Regions from separate parts of the Paenibacillus swuensis genome, predicted to be linked through region 1. Evidence: riboswitches for the same ligand, from Rfam matches in the RefSeq annotation. Region 1 holds a riboswitch; each other region holds the start of a gene.
The links. Region 1 has a riboswitch for cyclic di-GMP ahead of SY83_RS11005 (IPT/TIG domain-containing protein). Riboswitches for the same ligand answer to the same signal wherever they lie in the genome.
Positions count from the first base shown of each region.

Region 1 (5,561 bases):
CACTAAACGGTGTTTCTGTTAATCCCGTAACGATTCGTCATACAGAGCAACCCTCGAGAAAGCAAGGAAGCGTGGAATTAGATTTATTTAATTCTACCCGTGAAGTGGAAGTTGCCGAAATTCAGGGAAAGAGTATCTCAATTGGAGAGAAGAACTTTATTCAAGCGATAGACAGAGCCATTAAGGCCATTGAAGGGCCTTACTTAACAGCTGAATATTCTGTTCATGACAAGACCAATCAAATTATGGTGAAAATTCTTAACAGAGACACCGGCGAAGTCATTCGAGAGCTACCTCCTGAGAAAGCGTTAGACCGATTAGTGTATCTGCTTGAATCTGCAGGATTAGTTATAGATGAGAAGAGATAAATTCAAGAATATATAAGCACAACAAGGAGGAGATGTTATGAGAATCACCGGAATGTCTTCAGGCATGGATATTGATTCCATTGTTAAGGATTTAATGAAAGCACATCGAGTGCCAATTGATCGGTTAGGTCAGAAGAAACAAGTACTGGAATGGCAACGCGAAGAATATAGACAGATGAATTCAAAGCTTGTCGATTTTCGTAACAATAAACTGTTTAACTACAGCTTGAACAGCTCCATCGACACGAAGAAAGCGACAGTAACGGGTGAAACGGCTGCACTTACAGCGGCAAGTACGAAATCAGCCGTTGAAGGCTCGTTAACCATTCGAGTCAATGAATTGGCGAAGAGCGGTTCTGTAGTATCCAATGGTGCAGGTATAGATCCTACCGCGTCCACAACGGCAACGCTGCAGAACTTAATTGACAACGGGAAGATGGCTGATTTCTCAGGTTCCATCACCGTTAATGGTGCGCCAATTACAATTGACAAGGCGACAGATACAATCAATTCACTACTGTCGAAGATAAATACGAATGCTGCAGCGAAAGCCTCTGCATTTTATGACACCGCCACAGGTAAACTGTCCATCACATCCAAAGAAACAGGAAAAATCAACGGGACTGGTGAAGTAACGCTGAGCGGCGCATTATTAACTTCTTCGTTCAACATGACAAATGTAACTCTCGGAGATGATGCCCAACTTGAAATTAACGGCATTGCGACAACACGTTCCAGTAATATCTTCTCTATTAATGGAGTAGAGGTCACGCTTAAAGCCAAGACTGTTGCAGACCCGACGGAAATCAAAGTGTCCAAAGACGTGGATGCCATCGTTAATACCATTAAGTCATTCATTAACGATTATAATGACTTGCTATCGACAATGAGCGACAAGGTGAAAGAAGAACGGAATAGGAATGTATTGCCTCTTACGAAAGAGCAGAGAGACGACATGAAGGAAGATGAAGTCACAAGATGGGAATCCAAAGCGAAGAGCGGACTTCTCCGGAATGAGGCGCTGCTAACTAAGACGATTAATGATGTTAGGGCGAGTACGAACAAACCTGTCACCATTGGCGCAGAGACCGTCACATTAGGTATGCTTGGCATTGAAACAGGCAAATATTTTGAGAACGGCAAACTGTACTTAAAAGATGAGAACAAATTGAGGGAAATGCTGGAGGACAACCCAACAAAGGTGATGAGTTTCTTCACGCAACAAAGCGGTTCCGTAAGTTCCAAAGGTCTGTTTGAAAGAATGCGGGATGATATTCAAATTTCGTTGAACGCGATCTCTTCTAAAGCGGGTACGTCTGCTTTCACGAGCTCATTGACGCAGCCATTCAGTTCAGAGAGCATGATCGGTAAAGATCTCAAGCAACTTACGGACCAGATGATTCAGAAGGATTCTAAGTTGAGTGACCTGGAGAATAATTACTATAAGAAATTCAATGCCATGGAGCAAGCAATGAACAAATACCAATCGCAATCCGCTTACTTAGCAAATGCACTTGGATGATTCGTGATTTGAGGAGGAGAGTCTCGTGTTAAGCCAACAAATGAGAAACACATATACGCAGAATACTACTTTAACATCGACTCCAAATCAGCTTTTACTCATGCTATATGATGGAGCAATACGTTTCTGTAAACTGGGGATTGAAGGCATTGAATCTAATAACTATGAACTAGCAAATACCAACTTGTGTAAAGCTCAGGCCATAATCTATGAGTTTATTTCATCATTGGATATGAAACAGCCGGTGTCCAAGGACTTATTGGTTATGTATGAATACATTATTCATCTGCTTGTTCAAGGGAATGTTAAGAAAGACCTCATCTTGATTACTGAAGCGTTAGGCTACATTGAAGAGTTAAGGGAGACATGGGCAGAAGCTTCAAGGCTGGCAGGAAGCATGAAACCCTCTAACCATTATGTATAGTTGGATGGAACAACTCGAAACCATGACGATGGCATTGGTTCATCAGATTGAGCACTCAACCGAGGAAGACATTGTGGCCTTCGTTCAACAACGTGAAGAACACATCGACCTGTTAAAGAACGGAACGGTCAATCAAGCTCAGTTACAAGAAATGAGAGACCAACTGAGCAAGTTGCTGGCGTACGATGAGATCATTCTGGGTCGTATGAACGAGTTCAAAATATCTGCTGAACTGGGAATGCACAAAACAAGCACAGCCAGAAAACAAAAGTCTGCTTATGAGAGTACAATTCTTTACGATAGTCTGTTATTCGACACAAAAAAATAAATATTGACAGACTTGTAATGGGGTTATAATATTGTACTGGGTATAATTTCCTAAACTAAATACTGGCAAACTTGCAGAAATGCAAGGACGCAAAGCCATTGGGTCTTCCGTAGTAGGTATATAGTAACAACTGCTATCAGATCGCCAGGTTGCAAATCTTTCATTATCTAAAAATGGAGCATTAGCAATGTCTAATGGCTCCATTTTATTATTTAATAGGAGGAGTTTCGATGAGAACAACAGGCAAGTGGTTTAACGTGTTTTTATGCTTTCTTTTCGTACTGTCCACACTGAGCTTCTCTCAACAGACCGAAGCGGCAGCGGATTATGTCAATGTGAACAAGTCAGTGAATCCCACTCAAATTACAACTGAGGGTGAAGCTGAAGTTACATTACAGATACAAGGTACTCCACCTGTTAATGTCATTATGCCTAGTGATGTTATTCTTATCATCGACCGCTCCGGTAGTATGAGAGGTCAGAAGATGAGCGACGCAATTAAATCAGCGAAAGAATTTGTTGATCTTGTAGATTTAACAAAGCACCAAGTCGGTATAGTTGATTTCAGCTCAGACACTAAGGCTCTACCACTGACAACAGATGCTGTACAATTGAAAAGCTACATCAACGGACTCGCAGCGAACGGATCTACAGCAACGGGTGATTCCATTGATAAAGCCATGGAAATGCTTGCAAACCATAGACCCGAAGCTCAGCCTGTTATCGTTCTTATGACAGATGGAGATGCGACTGTTCCTACGGTCAATCCATACCAGTATGCCAAAGATAAAGCGTTGTTGGCAAAAGAAGCGGGTATTGTATTTTATACGATTGCATTGCTAGACACTAATGCGGATCCGACTACCAGCGGTCCGAACATCCTATTGAAAGAAATGGCGACAACATCTTCACATCATCATTTCGTACTTGGATCTGTAGGATTGTCCGATATCTACAAAGCGATTGTTCGTGAGATCGGTATGGCAAGTGCCTACAACATTGTCGTTTCGGATCTCGTCGCACCTGAATTCGAGATTGTTCCTGACTCTTACAAAGATAATATACCTCAGCCTACTGTAGTCGGAAATCAATTGCAGTGGAACTTCCTTGAATTGAAAAACAGCCTTCTAACGTTCAAATACAAGATTAGACCTAAAGATAAGAATAAAGCAGGCACTTATTACACTTCAGATTTAACTTCTAAATTAGAATATAATGACTATGCCGGCGCAAAGCGGATGAAATTTCTACCTGCGGTTCAACTGAGTGTTAAGTTCCCGGCACCGGTAATTACCTCTGTAGAAGCTAATGAAGGCGCACCGGAAGGCGGCAATACAATTACATTGAATGGTACTAATTTCCGTCAAGGTGCGACCGTAACCTTCGGTGGAACGCGTGCAACGAGCGAGCAATTCGTCAGCTCAACCGAGGTGAAAGTTGTCGTGCCTCAAGGTGCACAAGGTTCAGTAGAAATAAAATTAACTAATCCTGATAACCAAATTGCACTAAGTAATTACAAATACAAAGCAACGCCGGTGGTGACTTCCATTGACCCGGCAACCGGGCCTTTCAAAGGCGAAAACCTTGTTGCAATTAACGGTAAGTATTTTATGCCTGGGGCCAAAGTCACGCTAGGTGATAAATCTGCAGCTATTGTCCTGGTACATCCGAGTGTAATTAAAGTTACTGCTCCTCAAGCTGCTGCAGCAGGTCCGGTCAATGTTACTGTTGAGAACCCTGACGGTAGCAAAGTAGTTGTAGCCAATGGATATACCTATGAAGAAGAAATAATTGAGAAGCTTGAAATTACAGCTGTTTCACCTAACAAAGGATTGGTAAGCGGCGGAGATTACGTAGTCATTGACGGTAAGAAATTCGTTCCTTCAACTAAAGTATATTTCGGCACCACGGCTGTATCGGTGGGGACGTTCTTCTCTGAGACTAAAATCAGAGTAACAGCACCTGCGGCTACAACTGCCGGATTAGTCGATATTACCGTAGAGAACACCGACGGTAGAAGAGCGGTACTTGTGGGCGGGTATACGTATGAACCGCTTCCGGCAGCACCTGCACCTCAAATCACCAGAATTACGCCTAATACCGGAGAATCAACAGGCGGGACTACGGTTATCGTAGACGGAGCTAATTTTACGACACAATCCAAAGTATTCTTTGGTAGTGTTGAAGGCGTTAGTGTAACTTATTTCTCCCCAACAAGACTTAGAGCCTATGCACCGGCAGGCACTGTCGGAGCTGTTGATATTAAAGTCGTGAATAAAGATCTGCAAGAAGCAGTGGTAACAGGTGGATATACTTACGTTGCGCCGGCCATGGCACCTGCTCCTACCGTTACTTCCTTGACACCGAACAGCGCACCTTTGAATGGCGGAACTATAGTACTTGTATATGGTACAAATTTCGTTAGTGGTGCAAAGGTTTACTATGGAAGTACGCAAGCACAAGTCAACAATGTCATTAGCACGCGTATAACATCCGTTTTGCCACAAACGGCTGCACCCGGTCAAGTCAATGTTAGAGTCGTCAATCCGGACGGACAGGAGTTCATACTGACCAATGGGTTCACCTACACAGAGCTCTTGCCAACAATTACGGCTACAACGCCGAACAAAGGGCCTCTTGAGGGTGGAACATTTGTAATCATCGACGGAACGAATTTCGATAGAAACATCCGAGTTAACTTCAATGGCGTCAATGTTCCCGTAACATACTTTAGCGATACGCGTATCCGGGTAACCTCTCCAAGCAGTGTCGTAGCAGGTCCCGTAACGTTCACATTGACGAATCCGACCGGTTCGCAAGTCTCCGGTACATTTACTTATGAGAACCCGGTACTGCCTAGTCCGGTCATTACAAGACTGAACAGCACAAGTGGACCGTTATCGGGCGGGAGTTTCCTAA
Region 1 is NZ_CP011388.1:2,507,763-2,513,323, forward strand. Features, by position in the region: gene SY83_RS10985 (flagellar protein FlaG) at 1-368, shown strand, start outside; gene fliD (flagellar filament capping protein FliD) at 406-1,890, shown strand; gene fliS (flagellar export chaperone FliS) at 1,916-2,314, shown strand; gene SY83_RS11000 (hypothetical protein) at 2,319-2,642, shown strand; cyclic di-GMP riboswitch class I at 2,697-2,799, shown strand; gene SY83_RS11005 (IPT/TIG domain-containing protein) at 2,873-5,561, shown strand, end outside.

Region 2 (5,561 bases), 620 kb from region 1:
CGTTTAACCGCCGCCAGGGGATTACCATCGGCGGCGTGGAAAACGTGCTTATTACGAACAATAAGATTCATGATATGAGCGGCGCGAATCCGCAATCGGGCATTGATTTGGAAGGCGGATTATTCCTTAACAATAACGTTACGATCCGGCAGAACGAATTCTACAACAATGCGGCCTATGATATTATCCTTTACGACGGTACGAATGCGGTGGTGGAGAACAACATCCTGCGGTCCAAAGTCGTCGGTTTGTCGACCAGCACAAACTTCTATAACGCGGTCATCCGTAACAACCTGTTTGACGGGGCGCCATCCTTGTTGTTGCATGACGTCATCTTCACGAATAATACGGTGCGTAATACGTTTGCCCGTTTCTTCGGACCGAACATCATCGCCAACAACAACACTTATATGGACGGTACCCTGGATTTAGCCGGTAGTGCGCCGTTTATCCTGAATATATCGAACGAAACGATCCGTAATACAGGCAAAATGCATAACTCAATTGTTGTCAACGGACAGCCGCAGCATCTCCGAAATGTAACGGTGTACGGACCGAACTTGGTGCGTGCGATTACGGGCAACGGTCATAACGATATGATCTTCGAGAACCTCAGGATGTATGATTTTAACGCGAGCGAGCTCCCGGCGGGTAAATACTTCAACTGCGAATTCCGCACGACAACCGGGGCCGCGCCGCAAGCCAACAAAGCGGGCCAATATTTATTTGACCGCTGCACGTTCTCCGGAAAGAACGCAAGTTTGCTGCTGGTGAATACCGCCGGCGAATTTACGGTTCAGAACAGTACATTCGTAACAACGGGCACAGGCGAAACGATTGCGATCGAGGCGGCCAAATCCGTGCTCATCCAGGATAGTAAAATTACGTCCATGTTTCTGAACTCTACCAGTACCCCTGTAATTAATGTTAAGGGTTACTGGGCAACACCGGCTCCGGTTGATGTATATAAAGCGCAGTTTAGATGGAATACCATTACCACTAATATAGCAGCTAAGGGTATTTCCACAGTCAATGCAGGTGCGGGAGCGCCGAGTTATACGGTCGAGAACAATGTGCTCTTTAAGGCTCGACTTCAATTAAAGCCAAACGACAAAAGCACGGGTAATGTGGAACAGTAACATGAAGAAGAAGCTGTCCCTGGGGGTATCTCAACCTTGGGAACAGCTTCTTTTTTAATGATGACGCAACGTAAAGACCGTAAGCTCAGGGCGGCACCAGAACCGAATCGGTATCGTTGAAACGCCAATGCCCCTGTTCGTATAAAGTTGAAACTTGCCTTCACGGATCTGATATAAGCCGTCCGGATACTTCCTGGCGAATTCCGGCGTAAACACATGGCCGTAGAACGGGATGCGCACCTGTCCGCCATGGCTGTGTCCGGAAAGCTGCAAATCAACCGGATATTGCGCAGCCATATCGGCAAAGTCAGGTACATGAGACAACAATAACGTGAATATATCGCTCTTTCCGGACAAAGCTTCTTTGAGATTTGGCGACCCCATCAGCGCATCGTCCACACCGGCGATCAAGATGGAAGCGCCATCCAGAGTGAGCGCCGCTGAACGGTTCGTTAATACGCTGAAGCCGCCTTGATCCAGAATAGAGGTTACTTGCTCGGGACCGGTTATGTGATCATGATTTCCAAGGACAGCCCATTTGCCCAGAGGGGCGCTCAAACCCGCCAGGATTTCAGCGCATCGTTTCCCCTCATTCCCGATAGAGCGGTCATATAAATCCCCGGTAAAACAGATGAGATCCGGTTTCATTCGTTGAATGGTATGGGCAAGTTTAGCTAACCGTTCCGTACTATAGTGAAAATCCAAATGGATATCACTGAAATGCACTACGCGGATTCCGTCGAATGAAGCGGGAAGGCGGGGAAGGGTTAACGATATTCGCTTGATCTTCAACAATTGCGGCTCCAGGTAACGCGCATAGCTGAAGCCGGCAAAGGGAGCGGTCAATAAACCTCCGAACACCATGGCGCTCAGCTTCAGAAACTTTCTCCTTGAAGAATGAATATCGGGCTTCATATACTTATCTTCTTCATTTATTATTCATCTTCCATTGTGTGAATTCCAGAAACTCCTTGAACTGTTCCTTGCTAATGCCGGAATTCATAGCTTCACGGACGAGTTCGTACCATTGGGGATCCATGTCGGGATCAACTTCGGATGATTCCGGCTTCTGAATAGGGTTCAGCAGATCATCAACAGTCACGTCAAGCGCATCGGCAATCTTCTCAAGGAACTGAATAGAGGGGTTGGTCTGAATGTCCCGTTCCATATTGCTAAGATATGACTTGGCGACACCAGCGCGCTCAGCCAGTTCCGATAGGGACAGCTTCTTCGATAACCGATAATTCTTAATCCGTTGTCCTATCATGTAGAATCGATCCTTTTTTTGGGATTTTTAATTACATTTCAAACAGAGCATTTGTCACAAGGTTACCTGAAAAAGTTTTAATTAACAATAGGTTAACGGAAGAAATGTAACCGCTTCATAATATCGGTAAAAAAATACATTTTTAGACAATAAAAATCGACATACTTTTCACCATACAGCTAGTATCATATACGTAGAAATAACCGTAGGGCAAACCTGACTGAAAAGCAGGGACGCAAAGTCACAGGTCTTAAAGTTGTATCCTGACTAAGACAGCTGGATTGCTTGGTATCCGTGTTTTACATTGGGGAGGATAAACATGAAAGCCGTCCAGATCAATAGAGAAGATATGGATCCAGAGTGGATCGATTTATTAAAGTCAGCCTATGAGCTCGGCATTACCGTTGAGGAAGTCCGGAGCTTTCTCGCGGAATTCAAGCAGCAGGGATCGTTAAAGCCCATTAGACCATGAAGATCGTAACATACTCTTTACATAAGCAAGATGCCAAGTATATTCCTGCATGGACCGAGCAGTGGATGTCCATGGTTCAACCATCTGTGTTTCACTTAACCAAATTTTCTTGTCCGGGATATGTTGCTTACACCACAGACCTTCTTGAAAATTCTTCGTCCGGCGCGTGTTTCATGGGCGCTTACGAGGGCACGCGCCTAACTGGATTTATAGAGTACTTTATGAATGAGGACGGTCTGTTTATTAATAACTTCGCGGTGAGTCAGCAAGACCGAGGCAAGGGAATCGGCGGCCGGCTTCTGTCCGATACGTTTGACATCGCCCGCGAACAAGGTGTCTCTCAAGTTCAATTGGACTGTTTCGTATGGAATGATAACGCGTTGAACCTTTATAAAGCTTTGGGTTTTCAGATCAGGACCAATGCTTATTGGCATATGATTGAAAGTCCTGTTGCTGATCGGGATGCCCGGCAAGTAAATGGCTTTCGAGCTTGGGACATGTATGACGGCTTATCACAGATCACGATGGATACGGACTCAGGGCAGGTTCACATGGCTTGCTTGCATCGTAAATATTTGCGTGTGATAACAGGCGGGAGCGGAAACCTGCTGCAAGATCATCAACTTGAGGAGATCGTAACTGTATTTCCTCATTGTTCTTTGTTGATCATAACGCCTGAGCCGGAATGGAAATGCATCTTTAAAGCCGGTTTAATAAGCACTAACGTCCGTATGCATAAATGTTTATAAAAATTAAAGCGCGTATTCCCGCATTGACATGTTCGTTATAAAGAATTAAACTAGGTAAATAAAACTAGATAGTGGATGGGACGCTGATTAGCGCCTATTTTTTTAATCAAAATGTTCTTTTTAAAGAACGAAACTATTTTTAGAATAGGTTGGGGTGGGCGATCCATGTTTAGTTATGAAGTATTCATGACTTCCCAGACGGAAGAATGGAATGACGCCCTTCGCTCGGTAGGAGGAGCGGATATTTACTACTCTCCGGGATATTGCGCGATGGCGGAAAACAACAATGAGGGCATGGCCCGACTGTTCGTTTACCGTGAGCAACAATTCATAATTTGTTATGCATTCTTGATGAGAAGTATTAATGATTTAAATTTGCCGGAGGTAAAGCAACTTCAACGCAATATGTACGATATTGTTACACCTTACGGTTATGGCGGACCGCTATGCAATGTAAAGGACGAAGAGGAACGCGTATCCTTGTTCGAACGCTTTGGCGAAGTATTTAGCGCGTATTGCCGCATGGTCGGGATCGTTACGGAATTTGTGCGTTTTCACCCCCTCTTTCATAACGAAAAAGACTATTCCGGAGTTCAGCCCACGCCGCTCCGAAATACGGTGTGCATGGATCTGACATCGTCCAGGGAAGACGTAATCGATAGCTTAACCTCCGGATGCAGGAACCGAGTGCGTTATGCTCAGAAGAACGGAGTCCGCGTGTCCAGAGAAGATCCTGCGCAAATCAAAGACTTTATTGAACTGTACTACGCAACCATGGATAAGAATCACGCGCATCCCTACTATTACTTCTCGGAACCCTACTTTAGAGACCTGGTCCAATTACTGGATCAGCACGTTAGTTTATTTGTCGCCCGGTATGAGGGCCGTGTCATTGCCTCAACGTTCTTCCTTCATTACAATGACTACGTTACATATCATCTCACCGGTTCGGATAAAGATTATCTAAAGTTCGCGCCGTATAATCTGCTGATTTGCGAAGCAGCCAGTTACTTTAAATCCCTGGGATATAAATATTTGCACCTCGGCGGGGGATACGGCGGTAATGATGAATTATTCCGTTTCAAAAGCACGTTTAGTAAGAAGGCTCCCCTGGATTTCTACATCGGACGCAAAGTTCACAATCCGGAAATTTACGAAATGCTTACACGGCAGATTCAGGTTCAAGACAACTTTTTTCCGTTATATCGACATTCTTCATTAGGTGTGAGCACGTATTCCCGCGTTTAAGTTGATGTTCAAGTTAGTTGAACGGCTCAAAGCCTGCGGAACCCCAAAAAAAGGAGAGCCTTATGATCGGACAACGTATTAAGGAGCTGCGGAAACGTAAAGGTTATTCCATATCGGAACTTGCGGAGCTCGCAGGGATTTCCAAATCCTATCTAAGTTACATCGAACGTGAACTGCAGAACAATCCATCCCTGCAGATGCTGTCCAAGATTGCCGGGCCTCTGGACACCACCATTGAGTACCTGTTGGGAAATACCTATTCCTCAAGGCTGGAAGTTAACGGAGTGTTGGATGATGAATGGAAGTTCCTGATCCATAAAGCGATTGACGAAGGAATGAGCAAGAAAGATTTTCGGCGACTTAAAGATTATCTGCAATATTTAAAATGGAATGAACATAAAGAAGGTTCAAACAGCTGATCATTAGGGTAAAAAACAATTGACTTGTTCGTTATATAGAATTATCATGAGGGTATTAAGTTCTTTATAAAGAACAAAACTTAATTAAGGGCATAGGTGAACATTATGGTGAATCCGAACTCGTTACACAACACAGCAAATCCTGTTCCGGGTAAAGAAATCAATCTGAAACAACTATGGCTTGTGATTAAAGGTCGAATATGGATGATGTTACTGTTCATGACGGTGTTCACTGCATTGGGTGTTCTTTATGAAATGAAACCTGAA
Region 2 is NZ_CP011388.1:1,882,922-1,888,482, reverse strand. Features, by position in the region: gene SY83_RS08235 (right-handed parallel beta-helix repeat-containing protein) at 1-1,139, shown strand, start outside; gene SY83_RS08230 (metallophosphoesterase) at 1,194-2,054, opposite strand; gene SY83_RS08225 (helix-turn-helix domain-containing protein) at 2,068-2,406, opposite strand; cyclic di-GMP riboswitch class I at 2,606-2,695, shown strand; gene SY83_RS22675 (anti-repressor SinI family protein) at 2,726-2,878, shown strand; gene SY83_RS08220 (GNAT family N-acetyltransferase) at 2,875-3,627, shown strand; gene SY83_RS08215 (lipid II:glycine glycyltransferase FemX) at 3,793-4,875, shown strand; gene SY83_RS08210 (helix-turn-helix domain-containing protein) at 4,938-5,294, shown strand; gene SY83_RS08205 (YveK family protein) at 5,400-5,561, shown strand, end outside.
Region 2: it holds a riboswitch for cyclic di-GMP, as region 1 does, so the genes downstream of both, SY83_RS22675 (anti-repressor SinI family protein) here and SY83_RS11005 (IPT/TIG domain-containing protein) in region 1, are expected to answer to the same signal.

Region 3 (5,561 bases), 2.3 Mb from region 1:
TGATGAACGATGCAGCAACATAATGAAAAGCATAAGGCCACCTTGCCGACGGCGCGGAAAATACGCAGGGCATGCAATAAAGAATTATACCGTGCGGTCAAACGGTTAAAGAAGTATATCCCGGAAGCCAAATTGGCGGAAGGTGAAGATCTTTATTTCAAAAAGGTCATGTTGAATCTGGTGTGGGTCCATGAGAACAGCAGCAATCGAAAGCTCCTTGCGGATTGGTGGGATGAGAACGTTTGCCCGGAGCTGTCCGCGCTTTGGGAAGTGGATCCCGCTCCGTTAAGCCGGGCCTTCCGGGAAGCGTTCGGCGGATAAGTTATGTAAAATAACCTCGATCGAGGCCTCCCAGGATGAGCGACCGCGTTTATAGGTTGGTTATTATGCCAATTGGATAGCGTGTTTTCGAGGACGAAAACATATACGTTCCAATGTGGTAAAGTAAAGACCGCTCCCAAAGGGGCGGTCTTGATGTGTTTTAGCCGATAATGCCGAATACTTCGACCCGAGCCGGAACCGTTCTCGTTCTGAACACGACGCCGTTCGAATCTACGGCTTGCAGCGTATAGCTAACACGTGTTAAAGCGTCAATAGTACTAAAACGCGCAACACCGTAACGATCGAACTGGGTGACTGCAACCACTTGACCGTTGCGAATCAATCTTGCTCTGAACCCGGCTGTGTCAAACGGATTTCCGTTCTGCTGCAGCCATACAATCGTTAATCTGGAAAACCGCTGACTGGCTACTTTGCTGAGGACTTTCCCCCCGGATACAACCTTGCGGAGAACTTTACCTTTGACCATCGGATCTTTCAACTTCGGTTTAACTCCTGGCATGAACTTCACTCCTTATACGCATTCTCATAAATACAGTATGCGTGCAGGAATGTCAGTGCTTGGACAGATTACCACGGCTGAGACCCGTTTATTCAGGTATCGGCAACTGAAACCGGGTTGCTGTGCGGATTGCGGCCTCTCTCGCCCGCTCTGTCAGGAAGAAGAGACGGTCATTCTTCTTCTCGGGGTCCGCTTGCCTTGCCCGGGCAGCGAATGCCTCATAGGCATCAAGAGATCGCACGGCATAATCCCGAGCAACTTCGGCTTCTCCCCTCTGTCCGGCCTGCAAAGCCGCTTCATACCAGAGCTGAATGAGTTGCTCCTGCTTTCTTTTGTCATAGGGGTCAGACTCTACTGCCGTTTGCCATTCCCCTTCCGCCGCCTCCATCTGACCTAATGCCGAATAAGCAATGCCCAACTGCCAATGCAACTCCGGATTACGGGGCTCATAGCGAAGGCCTTCTTTCAGCAACGGGATGGCTTTACGCTTAGGCAGCCGCTCCGCAAGAGCAAGCCTGTCGTCCGCAGAATAGGGATACAGACGCAACGCCGTTTGCCGCTGGTTGAGACCGGGTTCACCGCCCGCACCCCCTGACCGATTCGCAAGCGGATTGGAACTGTTCCACCATCTCACGGCTTGGGTTGGAAGGCTCTCACCCGGAACGGCGGAAATGACAAACCTGGCCGCATCCATCCGCACGGAATAGAATATTCCGGCAGAAAGGAGCAGGAGTAAAGCAAAGGTGGCTCTTTTTTGCCATGGGAATGAGAAGTGTTCTGCAGCGTTGTGGTTGCGGGGTAAGCTCAAGTTATCGGTCCCGCCTAAGGCGATCCATAGGAATGACAATATCCAGAAAAAACCGTAGGACATATCAAAATCAACGGCGCTATGCGCAAACAAGACGGCCAGCGGCGCCAGCAGCATGGAATGCCGCCTGGCCACCCGAACGGCAAACAGAAGTAACATGACTATGAACAACAGGCCCCCAACCGTCCCGGTGTCCATCCAGATATCCAGATATCCGCTGTGAACCTCAGATCCTACGTATGGGTTGCTTTGGTAGGACGTGTATAACTTCCCCCAGCTGTTGCCGCCCGAGCCTGCCCAAGGAGACTCGCTGATAATGGTCATAGCATCATTGTAAAACTGTGCGCGCGCATTCGCCGTTTCGTAATGACCGCTCACTCGTTCGGTTGTGGTAGCCGGTATGATGAAACTGAACAGCAGCATACCTAAAGCTATAACCGCGCTTGAACCGAGATAGACAACCCTGTTCATAGAAAGTCGTACAATTAAAGGGATAATCATACTTAGGATAATACTGATGACGATCAGGCTGTAAATTCCCGGAAACGACGTTGGGCCGGATTGTATAGAGGATACGATCGTAAAGTGAGCGATACCTGCCGCACATAAGACCAAGACCGATAGTAAAGCATAATTGAACTTGACGGCTTTGGCGATGCAAATCCAACCGGCCATCCATCCTATACCGATGGCGATCCAGGCTCCTCTGGATTCAGTCAGCAGGATTGCCGTGGCATATGGAACTAAAGGGATGGCTTGAAGCCAAATTCGCAAGTAGGTTGTGGACCGCGCTTGACCGGAGGATGGACTGACAATACCTCCCATTGTATACAACAGATAGGCCCCCATCACCGCCCCGAACATATTCGCATATTGAAAATAACCGGATAACCTTAAGCCTAAAGCGGATAATCGCTCGTCGGAGGCGTGCTGTACAATCTCGGGATAGTCCAATAGTCCGTAAAACCCTGACCATGCGCCGGCCAAAATAAATAAGCCGGATGCGGTCAAAATGTGATTTAACACCGCTCTATGATGTGACCGATGCTGAATATAAAGAACACATAACCACAGAAAGCAGCCATAGGCTGTCCATCTTAAAGCTTCGTGGATGGTGCCTCCGACCGATGCCGGATTCATAAAGGTTGACACGGTGTAAAATAAGGCCATGCTGAATGGAAGGAGCGCCCAACCGGAGGTTCGGATCCAAAGAAGTCTTGTGGTTATCGCATAAACGAGGCATACCGCCGCAAAGCCAAAGAGGACCCACTGCAACGTATAGAAATCTTTATCGAAAAAAAGGCCGCGGCGAAAGGCCGATAACATGCAAACTAAACCTATCAAGAGAGCTAACCAGGATGATTTCATCGTTTCGTTCCCCGCTTCCTTCTAGTCACTTCATAGTATCAGGAAAATGCAGGGAATTCTATTCCAAAGGGGGTTTAGAGATGGAACGCGCATTTTATGAGCGGCATACGGTTACCGTGGCCCAAGATCTCATCGGCTGCCTACTGATTCGCAGAGGCTTCTCAGGGCTTGAGGACATCGTGGTCCGCATTACGGAGACGGAAGCGTACCGGGGAGCGGACGACCCGGCAAGCCATGCTCACCGCGGCGTGACGCCGAGGAACCGCCTGATGTTCGGACAAGCCGGGCATCTGTACGTGTACCTCTCGTACGGGATGCACTATTGCATGAACATCGTGACCGAGGGCGAAGGCGAGCCCGGCGCCGTGCTGCTGCGCGGAGCGGAAGTCGTCCAGGGGCTGGAGCTCGTCCGAGCGAACCGCCCCGGCGTGCGGGACGCGCAGCTGCTGAACGGTCCGGGCAAGCTCACGAAGGGGCTTGCCCTGGATCTCGCATACAACGGGTACGATGTATGCGGTGGTTTCGGCGGCGGCGAGCTCGAGCTGCTCCCGCCGCCGACAGGGATGCGACCCCTTCCCCTGAAGGAAACCGGTCGCATCGGGATCTCCAAAGGCCAGGCTATGCCCTGGCGCTTTGTCGAGGGTTGAGGGAGGCGGCTTGGGGGAACCGGCGCCGCCCGAAACAGGAAAGACCGGCTAATCGCCGGCCGGTCTGTTCCCTATTCCTCTGCTGCTTTCGAGGCATCATCTTTCTTCTTCGAGAAATAAGTCACGGTCTGTGTCTTGACGATAAAGGCACGGATGGCACTCGTCTGCTCCGAGGTTAAAGATAACATGCGCACCCCGTAATAATGACCTTGGCCGATAAATTCACAGCGGATGATTTCGACTCTGCAGGTCAGCGGGAAGCCGATATCCACTCGGACACTCATCTGGGAGCCAACGGGAATCGGCTCATAAGCGTAAACCGCCAGCCCCATCCCGCTCAAGCTGATATTCTTCAGACTTAAAGCAATCGGCTCATTGTCGGGATTGTCTTTCGATGCGTGATCCCTTAACAAGATACCCTTGCAATCTACTTGTACACGTGTGGTTTCACGTTGTTCCTTGAATTTCTTCCGGTTGTCCGGCGGGTTCAGCACCATGATCGCCCCTCGGTCTTTAGCTACAACCATGGTATGAAACACATAAATCCCTGCTTTCGAATATACGGTCAACTTCACAGGTTTCCCGAGATCAAACAGCTTATATTCCGCGATTTCAACCTCAATAACGTCCCCTTCGGCATAGGTGAGGATCCCGGTGGATACGAAATCTTCTTTCTCCACAACGGTCTTGCACTGCAATAAGACGGAAGCGGCAATACTCGTCTGGTAGTTCATCTTCTTAGCTAAGTTGCTGTTCGTATACATCTCTCCACACCGCCTTGTTCTCCAAATTTGTACATTTTTCGGCAACAAAAAAGACCGCATCCTCCAACAGACACAGCCTTTAGGCTTGTAGGAAAGGATTTTCGGTAGCCAGGCTGCCATCGTTACAACTCGCGTTGTAACCTTAGACCCTAAGCTTTGCGTCCTTACTTTTCAATAAGTTTGCCGTTATCGAATACTTAAGCACTATGTTATTAAACGATATCATACCGTATTTTGACAATTTTCGCAATAGACCGCTGCTCGCATTTAGTTCTAATGTACTATGCTTTAACAAAATATTAAAATAAGCAAAGAATCCCCTTAACATTCGGATGCTACTATGAACACATAGCTTGTTTGCATAAGAGGAGGCTTACCGTGGAAGTGGTGACGATCAGCCAAGCGCGGAGAAATGATTTCCAGGAAATGATTCAGCTTGCGGATCTAACTTTGCCGGACCGCATGAATCAGCATGAGCTCAAAAAATATTTCGAGTTGTTTCCCGATCTGATTTTTAAAGCAACCCATCAAGGACAATTAATCGGCTTCTGTTGCGCCGGCATTGATATGTATCATACAACGGGCTGGCTTCTTTTTAGTAATGTGCACTCGGAATTTCAAGGTAAGGGCATCGGCAAGCGTTTCATTGAGGCGCGACTGGAAGCTCTCCGGAAATTCGAACGTCTCCAATCCGTACAAGTAACGGTCAGCGACGGAAACATCCCTTCGATTCGCGCCCTCTCGGCGCATGGATTTCGGCATCGCAACACCGAAGCGGACTACTACGGTACCGGCAAGCACCGCAGTATTTATGAGCTCTCCTTGTGCTCCTGGGATTTCCAACCCCGGTTCGCTTATCCCATGCCCCTGGTTGATATGAAGTAGTGGGGCAATTCTGCTGATCTGTTCCAGTTGTGGTAAAATACTCTTATTCTAGTTGATTCCGAGGAGTGTTGTACCTTTGAAAAGTTTGTATTCACCGGAGCGCATCAAAACTACACATCACCTTCTACGTACACATACGATTACAACGGTATTGAACGAATTCGATCAAGAAATCATGAAGCTGTCACCGGATAAACGCCGGGAGAAATACGCCAAAATGACCGAAAGCGTCTTCCGTTTCTTTCGCG
Region 3 is NZ_CP011388.1:157,885-163,445, forward strand. Features, by position in the region: gene SY83_RS00910 (dehydrogenase) at 10-321, shown strand; gene SY83_RS00915 (hypothetical protein) at 482-841, opposite strand; gene SY83_RS00920 (O-antigen ligase family protein) at 930-3,017, opposite strand; gene SY83_RS00925 (DNA-3-methyladenine glycosylase) at 3,008-3,664, shown strand; gene SY83_RS00930 (PilZ domain-containing protein) at 3,736-4,428, opposite strand; cyclic di-GMP riboswitch class I at 4,529-4,623, opposite strand; gene SY83_RS00935 (GNAT family N-acetyltransferase) at 4,807-5,313, shown strand; gene SY83_RS00940 (DUF2252 domain-containing protein) at 5,390-5,561, shown strand, end outside.
Region 3: it holds a riboswitch for cyclic di-GMP, as region 1 does, so the genes downstream of both, SY83_RS00930 (PilZ domain-containing protein) here and SY83_RS11005 (IPT/TIG domain-containing protein) in region 1, are expected to answer to the same signal.

Region 4 (5,561 bases), 1.3 Mb from region 1:
ACGGGATCGGAGGGGTTCTGTTAGCCGGTGCGGGATTTGTGGTCTCGATTGTTGCGACACTCATGGTTTTTGGTCCGAATGTAACCCAAAGCTTCCCTTACCCTTTATTAATGCTGGTTCGTTCCATATCAGTGGCGGGGATTATCGAAAGTTTGGACGCGATCGTCGTGGCCATCTGGATTATGAGTATCTTCCTGAAGCTATCCATCTATTTGTTCGCCGTTAGTTACGGTACAGCTCAGTGGACGGGAACCGGGAAGTGGAGAACATATGCAGTCGTGTTCACTATACTCGGGTTGCCGCTGGCCCTCTTACCGCGCAATTACATCGAAGTATCCGTGTTTTTCCCCATTAAAGTGGCTGTGCCTTATATTTTTCCGATTATTATGGTCGGGATCCCGTTGTTACTTTGGATTACGGCTTTGGTTCAGAGGAATATCCGCGTACAAGGATAATGGAGAAAGGAGTTCACCAACACATGGAAACCAAATGTAAATGTATCGTATTCCAAATAGCTCTCGCATTCGTGCTCACTTCATGCGGACAGCAGCAAGCGGAACCTGTTCCCCAACCGCCGTCAACTTCTCCGGCTTCGCCAATTCCGCAGAAGCCCCCGACGCCCCAAGCGCCCGAAGATCCACAAACGCCGCAAGCTCCTTCGGTTCCGGAGGTGAAGGATCCTGTTCAGGAGCAACTCGCGGGGATGACCACGGAGCAAAAACTCGGACAGATGGTGCTTGTCGGTTTGAAGGGAGCAACAGCTCAATCGGATGCAGAAGAGATGATGAACAAGTATCATGTGGGCGGATTTATTTTGTACAAGGACAATATCAACAATGCCAAGCAGACATTGGGTTTACTGAATCAGCTCAAGCAGATGAACCGCAATCATGGGGTGCCATTATGGCTCAGCCTGGATCAGGAGGGCGGTTTGGTAAGCCGCATGCCGCGCGAATTCACAGAAACGCCCGCCGCCGCGGATATCAGCCGATACGATGACCCGAACTATACGTATGCGATCCATCAAGCCATCGGTGAAGAAGTAGCTTCGCTTGGCTTCAATATGGACTTCGCGCCGGTGCTCGACATTAACAGTAACCCTGACAATCCGGTCATTGGCCAGCGCTCCTTCGGTACGACTGTAGAGAAAGTGATCCGTCACGGGAGCCAGGCGATGAAAGGCATCAGCTCTAAAGGCGTGGTGCCCGTCATCAAACATTTCCCCGGGCATGGAGATACGTCGGTGGATTCTCATCTTGAACTGCCTGTCGTGAACAAGAGTCTTGAGGAGCTTGAGGCGTTTGAGATCCGGCCTTTCGCGGATGCGATTCAACATCAGGCCGATGTTGTGATGGTGGCACATTTACTGCTGCCTAAGGTGGATTCCAAGGCTCCTGCATCCCTGTCAAAGAAGATGATTACGGGGCTATTAAGGGAGAAGCTTAAGTTTAAGGGCGTCGTCATCACGGACGATATGACCATGGGCGGGATCGTCAAGCATCATGAGATCGGCAAGGCAGCTCTGCAATCCGTGCAGGCAGGGAGCGATATCGTGTTAATCGGTCATGACTATACAATGCAGAAACGGGTGCTTGAGGCGTTGAAGCAGGGGATGCAATCCGGTGTGCTCACGGAACGGATGGTGGACGAGCGGGTGTACCGTATTTTGAAATTAAAACATAAATATGGCTTGGCTGATCAGAAGACGGAACCTGTGAATGTCAGCGAAATCAATCGCAAAATCTCGAAGGTATTAGATTTGCATCCATAATATTAGGTTGAAATGGCTTCACCTGAGATATAGGTGAGGTCATTTTTTGTCTAAATATAAGAACTATTGTAATAATATAGTAGATTTAACTAGTTCTAGATTCTAATCTTCTAAAATATGTTAATATATTGTACAGGCATTTTAGTTAAAGCTGGGGATAAAGTATTGATATGGGAGAAGGAGAGATGTCCGTCAATGATTCTTCGTAAAAAGGTAAGCGCGTTGCTGGTCACGATTATGTTTATGACACTGTTGGTTAACGTTACGGGGTTACTAGGGCAGTCGGGCGCGCAAGCGGCTGAAGTCGGTAGCCAGAAGTTCCTGAGCAAGGATTCCACGAATTATGACGCGGCGACGCAGACGATTTCTTGGGCGATCAAGTATAACTACAATCAGAAGGATGTTCCTGCTGCGGATGCCATTTTGACAGATTTATTTCCAGATACGCAGCAGCTAGTTCCAAATTCTCTTCAAGTGTACCCGATTACGTTTAATTCAGGCGGATTTGAAGTGAAAGGTACAGTACTGGCTTCATCCGAGTACACCGTGACTCCCACAACAGCAGCAGGTCAGACTGGTTTTCATGTGCAATTCCATCAGGATGTTACATCAGCTTTCAAAATAGAGTATAAAACAGCCGCCGTTCAACGCGTGACCGGCACGACGATGGTGATCAACTCGGTGTATTCCAACACGTATAAGGATGTGTCTGGACGCGAGATCGACCAGGTGATTATCAGCAAACGGGCTGGCGCTGTAGATGCCGCGGCTCAAACCGTGGTCTGGACCGTCAAGCTGAACGGGGACAGCAAGATCATGTCCAACGTCTACCTGCAGGATACGTTTACGCAGGGCGGACTTCAGTTCGTGCCGGGATCGCTGACGGTCACTGCAGATGGAGGCGCGCCGGCAGCGTATAATCTGGTACTGCGCGAATCCGTTACACCTGCGGCAACCGACGGTTTCGACCTTACTCTGCAGTCTCCGATTTCGGGCCCGCATACCGTCAGTTACGCGACCTATTTCGATGAAGACTGGTTAAGCGGGCCTGTAGTTCCAGGCAACGTCGAATATGTGAATCAAGCCCGTGTAGACTGGGATGAGAATGGGTCCGCCCCGCTTACAGTCACAGCTGCATTTGATCCGTCAGGGGCGAATGGGAAGCTTACCATCCAGAAAGTCGATGAAGCCGACCCTTCGTTGTTGCTCAGCGGAGCGAGTTTCGAGCTTTACCGCGTATCTGACGCGGAACGGACTCTGGTGAATACACTGACCACGGATTCGGTCGGGAAGGCTGTATTTAAGAAGCTGATTACCGGCGCCTATGTACTCATTGAGAAAACAGCGCCGGCCGGCTACAAGTTAGATCCGACGGAGCATCTCTTTACTATTGATGTATCCGCTACGACATGTTATTGCAAAACGATAACAAATGCTAAATTGCCGCCGACGGATCCACCGCCGACAGATCCACCGCCGACAGATCCACCGCCGACGAATCCGCCGCCAACAGATCCACCGCCGACGAATCCGCCGCCAACAGATCCACCACCGACGAATCCGCCGCCAACGGATCCGCCGACGACAAACCCACCGCCGACGAATCCGCCAACGGATCCGCCAACGACGGTGCCACCAACTACGATACCACCGACGACGGTACCGCCGATCGAATTAACGCCGGTACCGGATGTGACGCCAACCGGAAACATAGAGGTACCTACGGAACCGGTCCGTGTTGATCCTCCGGAGGATGTAGACATCATTGAAACAGATGTAGACGTTCCTTTGGGAACGGCCGTTCCCGATGAAACGATTGCACCGATGCTTCCTAAGACCGGCGAAGCCAGTCCATGGAAGACGCAAGCTCTCGGTGTAGCCGTGATCCTGTTGGGCTTCGCAGTACTTAGACGGAAAGTTCTCGTCAAGCGCTAAAGAACATGACCATTGGAAGCGAGACCTTACGAGGCTCGCTTCCATTTTGTATGAAGGGAGTTAATTATGTTGAGACAGAAATTACTTGCGGCATTCATCATTCTGACGGGATTTATGATCTTGCTCTATCCCGCTGTTAAAGACCGGTACGAGACGTATCAACAGAATCGGATCTTGGAACAATGGCAACAGAACATGCAACAGATCGCTCTGGAGACGACGGTAGAAGATATTGTGGAGCAGGCCGATCTTCCACCGGACGACAGTGATTCTGCCGCAACGAAGCCAATGACAGCGCAGCCTGCCCCGTCACAGAAAAAACCGCCCGCGGCTGAAGTAAAGTTAAAGAACGTCGAGGGCGTCTTGATCATCAACAAAATTGATCTGAACTTGCCAATCCTGACCAACGCTACGAAACAAAACTTGTCACGGTCAGTCGCCAGCATTGCCAACACCGGTAAAGCCGGCCAAATCGGCAATTACGCCATTGCAGGTCATCGTAACCGTACATACGGAAAGAATTTTAACCGGTTAGGCGAGATGAAGATCGGTGATGTAGTTGAAGTCGACACGGGAAAAGAGAAATTTCGATATAAACTGACAAGCAAGGAGATTGTGCTTCCCGAAGAGGTTGGGGTGCTGAAAGGAAAGGAGAATTTACGCGAAATTACGCTGGTTACGTGCCATCCTATGAAAAATCCGACCCATAGACTCATTCTGAAAGGACAAATAATTCCAAATCATAGGTCGTAAGTCTATATACAAGCTGTCGATCCTATAGTACATTTAGATTAATAAATAAGGTGCTTTCACCGATAAAGGCAAATTTAGCGAAAGCTAAAGACGCAAAACTAAAGGGTCTTCCTTAGTAGAATTCTACTAAAAAGACAGCCAGTTACCGAAGGGGGAGTTTTTTTGTGTCTAAATGGGTATGGAGATCGATGTTTGTTATAGTTTTGGGTCTTTTGGCTCCCTTCGGTTCCGTGGCGGCCGCGTCGTCCATGACACTATTCGACAGCGAAGCTTTGACTAAAGGTGTGTTAAGGGTAAACTATGAACAATCTCCGGATCGGGAAACGATCATCCGTGTTACGAAGGGGAAAGTCAGCTACGACTACAGAATGAGCCCGGGAGCCCAATATCCGCTGCAGTTAGGGGACGGGGTATATAAGGTGCTGATCGCGCAATCGGTAAGCGATACTAAATATAAAGTTATTACCCAAGAAGAGCTCACACTGAAGCAGGGGGTCGGTAACGACGTATTCCTGCAATCCATCTCCTTGATCAACTGGTCGAATAGCACGTCAGCTGTGATTAAAGCACGTGAATTGACCTTACGCGCCGAAACCGATCAAGCTAAACTAAAAGCCATATACACATATATCACCAAAAATATAAAGTATGACACACTTGAAGCGAAAACCGTTTCCTCGAAATACACGCCGGAGGTAGATGAGATTTATAAATCCTCCAAGGGGATCTGCTACGATTTCGCGACCTTGTTCGCGGCTATGGCCCGAAGCGCGGGGCTTCCCACCAAGGTCGTGAAAGGGTACCATGCCGATGCCCCTGCCACGTACCATGCTTGGAACGAAGTATATATTGATAACAAGTGGCAGACGGTGGACACCACTTACGATGCGGCCTATGTACAACACGGCAAGACACCAACGCTGTTCAAGGCGGCTTCCCAATATAAGACGGTTAAATTTTATTAAAGCGGACGCCATGTGTAGGACCATCCTGTTGTTGTTAGCTGCGACGACAACGGATGGTCTTTTTTTTACCCATATGGCAAAGGATTACGTAAAATTCATAGTGGAGACCATCCAATTTCTGTGAGATACTAAATCCA
Region 4 is NZ_CP011388.1:1,229,053-1,234,613, reverse strand. Features, by position in the region: gene SY83_RS05145 (GerAB/ArcD/ProY family transporter) at 1-455, shown strand, start outside; gene nagZ (beta-N-acetylhexosaminidase) at 479-1,771, shown strand; gene SY83_RS05135 (collagen binding domain-containing protein) at 1,967-3,706, shown strand; gene SY83_RS05130 (class D sortase) at 3,773-4,459, shown strand; cyclic di-GMP riboswitch class I at 4,517-4,609, shown strand; gene SY83_RS05125 (transglutaminase-like domain-containing protein) at 4,624-5,424, shown strand.
Region 4: it holds a riboswitch for cyclic di-GMP, as region 1 does, so the genes downstream of both, SY83_RS05125 (transglutaminase-like domain-containing protein) here and SY83_RS11005 (IPT/TIG domain-containing protein) in region 1, are expected to answer to the same signal.